Regions from separate parts of the Limosilactobacillus galli genome, predicted to be linked through region 2. Evidence: predicted binding sites of a transcription regulator. Region 2 holds the regulator's gene; the other holds the start of a gene.
The links. Region 2 encodes NrdR, which represses ribonucleotide reductase genes. Its sites were predicted from a motif close to ACACNATATATNGTGT; they were not measured.
Positions count from the first base shown of each region.

Region 1: a site for NrdR is predicted at 2,127-2,142, ahead of pnuC (nicotinamide riboside transporter PnuC). Genes of this name have one in related genera too.

Region 1 covers NZ_CANCWK010000012.1:7,720-11,932, reverse strand. Annotated here, with positions in the region: gene QOS10_RS03990 (sensor histidine kinase) at 1-581, opposite strand, end outside; partial or broken gene QOS10_RS03985 (response regulator transcription factor) at 574-1,248, opposite strand; gene pnuC (nicotinamide riboside transporter PnuC) at 1,321-2,073, opposite strand; gene greA (transcription elongation factor GreA) at 2,285-2,788, opposite strand; gene QOS10_RS03970 (hypothetical protein) at 2,879-4,024, shown strand; gene QOS10_RS03965 (hypothetical protein) at 4,045-4,213, shown strand, end outside.
Region 2 covers NZ_CANCWK010000017.1:10,805-15,017, reverse strand. Annotated here, with positions in the region: gene polA (DNA polymerase I) at 1-348, shown strand, start outside; gene mutM (DNA-formamidopyrimidine glycosylase) at 363-1,202, shown strand; gene coaE (dephospho-CoA kinase) at 1,199-1,801, shown strand; gene nrdR (transcriptional regulator NrdR) at 1,839-2,306, shown strand; gene QOS10_RS05005 (replication initiation and membrane attachment family protein) at 2,318-3,682, shown strand; gene dnaI (primosomal protein DnaI) at 3,688-4,213, shown strand, end outside.

The sequences.
Region 1 (4,213 bases), on a different contig from region 2:
AAGAGGGCCGAGTTCTGCTGAATTATGGTATTAACAAGGTCTGCCAGATTAACCCAGGAGAACTCGTAGTCGTTGCTGGCCATCGTCAGCCGTTCGTCGTTTAAGAGGAGGTCCAGGTAGTAGTTAGCCTCGCGGACTTCCTCCTTAACGGTGGTGCTGGCAACAATCGGGACATTTTCGGCCGCGGCCTTGAGGCTAGTCAGAGAGTTTTTGATTTCGTGGGCGAAGAGGTCGAGGTTGTCGAGCTGTTCCTGCTGTTGAAGTCGCAACGCCCGGACGTGGCGGTCGCTATCGGTTTGGGCCCGCTGGAGCTGGTCCAAGAGCTGGCCCTCAACTGGATTATGGGGTGCTACTGAAACATTGTGATGCTGGAGACGGCGAACCCGTTGCCAGTTGCGGAGCCCGATGATTCCTAGCCAGACCAGGAGTACGGGAAGGCTAAAACGGATGAGGTCCCAGCAAAATTGTTGTGGAAGCTGGTAGAGGATTGCCAGGAGCCAGGCCAGGCCAACCAGCAGGAGGTAGGCGATGAAAATTGGGAGGGTGGTGCGGACCAGCAGTCGCCAGAAACGGCTATTCATCAGCGGTCACCAGACGGTAGCCCACGCCCCGTTCGGATGGCCCAGTCCAGCTTGAGCGGTGTCAGCTTGGCCCGTAGCCGGCTGATGTTGACGTTGAGGGTATTTTGTTGAGATACTTGCCGCCCTGCCATAGCCACTCCAGCAAGGTTTCCTTACTGACGGTCTGGTTGCGGTGGCTGAGCAGGACTTGGAGCATGGCCCCCTCGGTAGGGGTTAGCTGGGCCTGGCCGGCAGAATTATGGACCTCGTTGGTCAGGGTGTTGAAATGGTTATCGTCCCAGTCAACCTGGGGGCTGTTTTCTTCCTGACGGTTGCGCCGCAGGAGGGCTTGAACCTTGGCCAATAAGACGGTCATGGAGAAGGGCTTCATCAGGTAGTCGTCCGCCCCGGCCGCGACCGCATGCATCACGTTACTGTCGATGTCGGCCGCGGAGATCACAATGATGGGCACCTGGCTTTGCTTGCGCAGATCCTGGATCCAGTAGAAACCATCAAAGCTCGGCAGGGTGATGTCGAAAAGGACCAGGTCTGGCTGAGCAGCCATGATCTCAGTCGTGACTTCTTGCCAGTCCTGGACCGTAGTCACGCTGTGTTGCCACTTGGCCAGTTCTTTGGTGACGGCCCCGATGATCTGGGGGTTATCCTCCACAATAAAAATTTCTGCCACGCTAATCCCTCCTTTTGGGTCTGATTATATAAAAAAACGCCGGTCGATGACACGGCGCGGCGTAAAATTCAACTATTCCAATCCCATCTCGTGGACATAGGCAGTCTCTTCCTTGATCAGGCGCTGCCGTTCCTTCTGGTTGTACCATGGGGAAACGGTGAAGGCGAGGATATCGTTAATCACGTAGATAGAAGAGTTAACGGCCATTGCCAGGGTTGCGGAACCCTGCCGGTAGGAGACGAACCAGAGGACCAATTGGGCGATCCCGGATGCCAGCCACCAGAAGAACTGGTTGTTAAAACGCAGGAAGCAGATCACCCCAGCGGTCAGGCTGATGGAGAAGCTGATGGCGTCGATCCAGGGACGGGGATCATCGGTGAGCTGACCGATCAGGTAGCCAGATACCAGGTAGACCAGGATGGTTGCGGCGATGGCAACGACCCAGCTTTTCGCGGTGAAGTGGCGGATCTTGGAAGCCATGTTGACGTTCCAGTTGGCGGACAGGAGGACTGGCACGTCCAGGGTAATGACGTAGGCCAGCTGTTCACCGATACTGAGGTAGTTCTTGGCGTTTAACCCGGCGATGATGAAGCAAATCGCGGAGAGGATCCCGAGCCAGCCGTTGACGGACTTGGCGGCGTTGATGGCGAGCACGCAGAGGACCCCCAGAGTGGTTCCGATGAAGGTGATGACCGTCACCCAGGTAATCGGGGTGCTGACGAGGGTCATCACCTGACAGCCGAGGCTGAAGAAGAACAGGTAGTAGTTCTGCTGCGGCCAGCCCTGCAGCTGGTGGCCAAGAAATTTAAGATAGTTATTGAACATGATAAAACCCCTATACTAAATATTGTGGTTTACATGTAATAATCACGGTGCCGACACAATATGTAGTGATTAAAAATGTAACGCGTACTAGTATAACGGGCCCGGTTCATCGACGCAAGCAATAGTTGTGACCATTAATTGCCTGATTATTAACGTCAACTTCACGGTGATAGGCGGGTAACCGGTTACCGAACTGAAGTGAAATTATTTTTTAATCAACGACCTGGATCTTGATGATGGTCACCTGATAGCTGGCCTGGGGAGCCTGGACGGTGACTGTTTCACCGGCCCGGTGGTGGAGGAGGGCCTTGCCCAGCGGCGAGTCGAAGGAAATCTTCTGCTTGGTGAGGTTGGCCTCCATCTTGCCGACCACCTGGTAGTCGGTGACCTCATCGTCGTCGTCAAAACGCAGCGTGACCTTAGTACCGAGGTCGACGGTCTGCCCGTCAGCCGGTTTGACCACCTGAGAATATTGAAGCTGCTTGTTGAGGTAACGCAGGCGGCTTTCCAGGTGGCGGAGTTCCCGCTTGGCCGTACTGTACTCGGTATTTTCCGAAAGGTCCCCGAGAGCCCGGGCAGCCTTGAGCTGAGCAATCTTGGTCGGTCGCTTTTCCTGCAGCTGGGCGATCTCCTGCTCGATCTCATGGTAGCCGTTGGGGGTCATCTTCTGGAAGTAGACGTTCTTCATCGCTTCGGCAATCTTCTTGCGTTGCATTTTTGATCAGTCCTTTACTTTTTAGCTACTTCACAATTATGGTATCATAGTAAGGAAAATTCAATTTTGAGACGGAGGATAATTAAAAGAATGAACGAGCAAGAAGAACACGTGAAACAGTTCCTCACTTCGTCCACGTATCATCAGCTATCTGCTAACCAGCAGAAGCATGCTCAAGATATTTTAGTCCGGTTTAATCAGCAGATGAAAAATGAGCAGCACTTGGCCGACACCGCGTGGACACCCCAAGCGGTTAAGGAGGTAATGGTTGGCGACTTTATCGCGGACCCGGCACTGACCAACCAGTTTGGCATTGCGGTTGCCCCGGTTCTAAAGGCCTACCAGAAATTCCTTGGCGTTGACCAATTGAAGGAGATTGTTCAGGCAATCGATGACCAACGGGCCAACATGAATGCCTGCCGGAAGGCTCACAAGACCTGGGCCCAGCTGCACGGCACGGATACCGCGGAACAGTCTTCTGCGGCTGCTAAACCAGCAAGTAAGCCGGCTCAACCGGCGCCAACAGTCAAGATCCAACCGACCGCGCCAGCCAAGCCCGCGTGGAGCGAGGAGAAACTGGCACAGCTGATCAAGCAGGTCAAGCGTGACATGCCAGCGGTACCCGAGTTCCAGCACCAGGCCCTTAGTCTGGATGAGCAGCAGTACGTTGCTGCCGAATTCCTGAACCTGATGCACCAGGAATTCAACGAATATCCCGGCGAGTGGGTCTTTGCGGACCTGCAACGGGTTCTCGGCATGATGATGCCGCTCGATCCGGCCATCACGCCAAAGCAGATCAAGAACATTGTGCCAACCGCTCAGGCATTGTTTGACTACCTGAAGCGCAACGGTGTGATCACGATGGACCAGTACAAGGTGGGCATGAAGGCCATCGCCAACATGCAGAACTCCCAGGAGATGCTGGCCTCCCTTTCCCGCAAGGAACGGGAGACGCAGCTGATGCTGTCATTTATCAACAGCAACGGAATTAACACTGATGATGTTCAGGCGGCGGAGGCCTGGATGGATGACCACCGGGACGAGGTGGCGGCCTTTATGCGGACGCTGCTCAATCCATGGCGCGACTACGAACACCAGCAGCTGGTTAAGCGCCAGGAAGAATCCCGGCGCCGCACTCAGCTGGCATCGGCTAACGGCGGCAAGGTTACCCACCACCGGGCACCGCGGGGCATTAAGTTTAGCAAGAAGGCCCGGAAGAAGCGGCGCCGCAAGTAAGAGAAAGGAAGCAGACGGCAATGAGTATTCAGATTCCACAGAGTATGACCGAGGTTGAAGTGCAGCTATTAGACCGGCAAAAGCACGGTGAGCACGTGACTAAGGAGGAAATCATTCGCAATGCCGTCCGGGACACCCTCCAGGCATTGATGGACGAAGCCTTGGATGGCCACTACGATGACGTCAAGT
Region 2 (4,213 bases):
GTGGAGACCATCACCCACCGGCGCCGCTACCTGCCGGATATCAACGCCAAGAGCTTCAGCCGGCGGTCGTTTGCGGAACGGACTGCGATGAACACCCCAATCCAGGGGAGTGCCGCTGATATCATCAAGATTGCTATGATCCGGATGCAGCGGGAATTGGAGGACCGTCACCTCCAGGCCAAGATGCTTCTTCAGATCCATGACGAACTGGTCTTTGAGGCGCCGAAGGAAGAAATCCCGGTATTGCAAAAGCTGGTTCCCCAAGTGATGGACTCAGCGGTTAAGCTGGACGTTCCACTGAAGGTGGACAGCAAGTTTGGCGATACCTGGTACGATCTTAAAAAGTAAGGAAGTCATTAAAGTTGCCAGAATTACCAGAAGTTGAAACCGTCCGGCGGGGTCTATTGAAGATTGCCAAGGGACGCAGGATTAACACAATTGATGTTTACTATGGCAAGACGATTACCAACGATGTTGAGGAGTTCCGTCAGGCCCTGATCGGTCAGACGATTGAGGATATTGACCGGCGCGGCAAGTACCTTCTCTTTCGGTTCAGCAACAACCTGACGATGGTTTCGCACTTGCGGATGGAGGGCCAGTACTTCAGCCAGCCCATCGGCGGACCGATTGACAAGCATACCCACGTTGTCTTCCAATTTACGGACGGGACGGAGCTCTGCTACCACGATACCCGGAAGTTTGGCCGGATGACCCTGGTTCGAACCGGGGATGAGATGCAGGTTGGCGGTCTCAAGACGATTGGTCCGGAACCGACCCCGGAGACCTTTAAGCTGGATTTCTTTAGGGACGAACTCAAGAAGAGCCGGGGGAAGATCAAGCCTTTCCTCCTCAACCAGCGGCACGTGGCGGGACTTGGCAACATCTATGCCGATGAGGTCCTGTGGATGAGCCGGATCAACCCGGAGCAACCAGCCAACTCGCTGACTGACCAGCAGATCAAGAACCTTCATGCCAACATCATCAAGGAACTAGCCCAGGCCATCAAGTACAAGGGGACCACGGTTCATACCTTTGCCAATGCCTTCGGTGACGCCGGGGGCTTCCAGGAACGGCTCAACGCCTACGGACATGGCGGGGATAGGTGCCCGCGTTGTGGAACCAAGATGGTTAAGATCAAGGTTGCTCAGCGCGGAACCACCTATTGTCCGCACTGCCAGCCGCTGCGGGAGGACCTGCCATGACGAAGATAATCGGTCTGACCGGCGGAATCGCCAGCGGCAAGTCCACCGTCAGTAACTTGTTGCGACAGGCGGGGATCCCGATTGTCGATGCCGACCAGGTTACCCGTCAGGTGCAGCGGCCCGGCTCTTCGGCCTTGGATAAGCTGGCGGCCGCGTTTGGCAACCAAGTCATCCAGCCGGATGGAAGTCTCGACCGTGCTCAGCTGGGCCGCCGGGTTTTCGCCGACACGGCGGCACGACAAGAGCTCAACCAGATCATGCAGCCCCTGATTTGGGATGCGATCTGGCAGGCAGTGGAAACTTTCAAGAAGCAGGGGGTGCCCAACGTTATTCTGGATGTGCCTCTCTTATATGAGCAGCACTACGATGAGGACTGTGACTTAGTGGTAGTGGTGACGGTCAGTCCAGAGCCCGAGCTGAGACGGCTGATGGCGCGTAACCACTATTCGGTAGCGGAAGCCCGGGCTCGGATTGCTGCCCAGATGCCGTTGAAGGAGAAGGCGGCGCGGGCCGACGTGGTGATTAACAACGACGGCAGCCCGGCACAAACCCGGCAGCAGGTGGCACAATTGGTTGAACACCTGCAGAGCACGCGGTAAAATAAAGTACTACCTATGTTAAAAGGAGGGGAACGCTTTGCGATGCCCACATTGTCATAAGAATGGTTCGCGGGTGGTCGACAGCCGCCCCAGCGAAGACAGTACCTTCATTCGGCGCCGGCGTGAATGCGTCCACTGCGGTTTTCGCTTCACCACTTTTGAACGCTACGAGGAGACGCCGCTGCTCGTCATCAAAAAGGACGGTACCCGTCAAGAGTTCAGCCGGCAAAAGATCCTCAATGGGATTGTCCGGTCGGCGGAGAAACGGCCGGTGAGCATGGAGCGCTTGACCAAGCTGACGGATAAGGTGGAGAAGCAGGTGCGCGGTCTCGGCGAAAATGAGGTTTCTAGCCAAATCATCGGCAAGTTTGTGATGAATGAACTGAAGAACGTCGACGAGATTGCCTACATCCGCTTTGCCAGTGTCTACCGGCAATTTAAGGACGTGGATGCCTTCATGAGTGAGCTTGAGACGATGGTCAAGGATGAGCATAAAAAGAAGTAGGGGGTTAGATCGTGACAACGCGGCCAAACTTTGATCCACAGGCGGGGTACCTGGTTACCGCCGCGGCCGACTTTATCAACTTTAACGATCAAGTCTTTACTGATTATTACCAGCCGGTTTTAGGACCGGTGGCCTTCAGCCTCTTCTATGCGCTGCGCAGCCAGCTGCTTGATCACCCGACCCTAGCCGATCGTCGGCTGCAGTCAGCTCTGCTGGTGCAGGTGAATGCTGGCCAGAGCCAGGTGAGCGAGGGCCTGCGCCGCCTGGAGGGGATGGGCATCGTTCAGACGTATTTTCAGCACGACGCTCAGGGGGACCTGTACGTCTATGAGCTTCAGGCGACCCTTTCCCCGGAGCGCTTTATTAATGACAACCTGCTGAGTGTGCTTCTATTAGAGGCAATCGGTGAACAGGTTTTTTCCCGCTTGGCTAAAGGCGCTCATCGCTATCAGCTGGTTGCCGACCGCACACAGCTGAAAAACGTCAGCCACCGCTTCTTGGATGCCTATCAAATCGATCAGCACGAATTGGTTCACGTTCCTGAAGTCATTAAACAGGCCCAAACGACTGCTGCGGTAACAGAAAAGCATTCGCTGGTGGCGGACAGCAGTGACTTCGATTGGGCCACACTGCTGACCCTCCTCAAGAGCCAGCCGGTGGTCAAGGAAGACCTCGCTGATCATCGTGAGTTAATTGAAGTGGAACACCAGCTGTATGGGATTGATGAACCGACTATGGCCCGTCTGATCAGGGGAGCACTTGACCTAGCCACCAATCATTTTGACGCGCGGAAATTTAAGCGGCAGGTGGCGGCCCAGTATAAGCAGCCAGCGTCTGTGCCGGAATCCGCCAATCCCAAGCAAAAAGAGGTCGTTGACGATAAGCAATTAACTGCCAAGGACCGCCAATTGTTGAAGAGCACTAACAACTACGCGCCAGTGGCCTTTCTCCAGGCCCTCAAGGAGCAGACGGGCGGTTATGTAACCGCCGGGGAACGCAACGTCTTGACTCGGCTGGTCCAGGATGGCAAGCTTCCATCGTCGGTCATCAACGTCCTCGTCTGGTACGTCATTGCAGATCTGGGCAACGCTACGCTGAAGGGCAACTTTGTCGATGCCATTGCCAACGACTGGCTGCGGGCTGGTGTTCATGATGGTGCTGGAGCGTTACTTCAGCTCAAGAAGTTTAACCAAGAAAAACAGCAGCCGGGGACGACAAAACGGTTCAGCACTAAGCGCAACCGCCAGCGGATGGAAATTCGCGAAACAATGCCTGACTGGAGCAAACAGGATCAGGTAACCCGGACCAAAAAGGCTTCGGCAGCGGCTCTCGCCAAGGCCCGGGCCCGGCAGCGCAGCAATCGTAAGGGAAGGTGATTGGTTTGGAACCACTAAATAAGACAATTCAAAAGATGATGCAGGGGCGCAACGTTGCGGCCAGCATGGATCAGGTGATGAAGCAGGTCTACCAGGATCCCGAAGTGCGCGCTTTCCTGACCAGCAACCGTGACCGCCTTACGAAAGAGAATATTCGGCGGGGCCGTTCGAAGCTGTACGAGTTTTATCATGAAAAGCAGCTGATCAAGGCGGGCAAGGCCACTGTGGCTCCCGGCTACTCCCCGCAGCTGCAGCTGGTGGCCGGCCAGATTGATGTGACCTACGTACCGACCCAGCAGCTGATTGAACGCCGGCAGCAGGAACACTTGCGCCACCTGGTCAACTCGATCAACATGCCGAAGTTTATCCGCCGGGCCACGATGGATGACTATTACCTCGATGACCAGAACGGGACGGCCGGCCGGGTGATGGCTTACAATGCCGCTAACGACTTCATCGACCACTATCAGGCTGACCACTTCCGGCCGGGCCTGTACCTGACGGGGAGCTTCGGCGTCGGCAAGACCTACC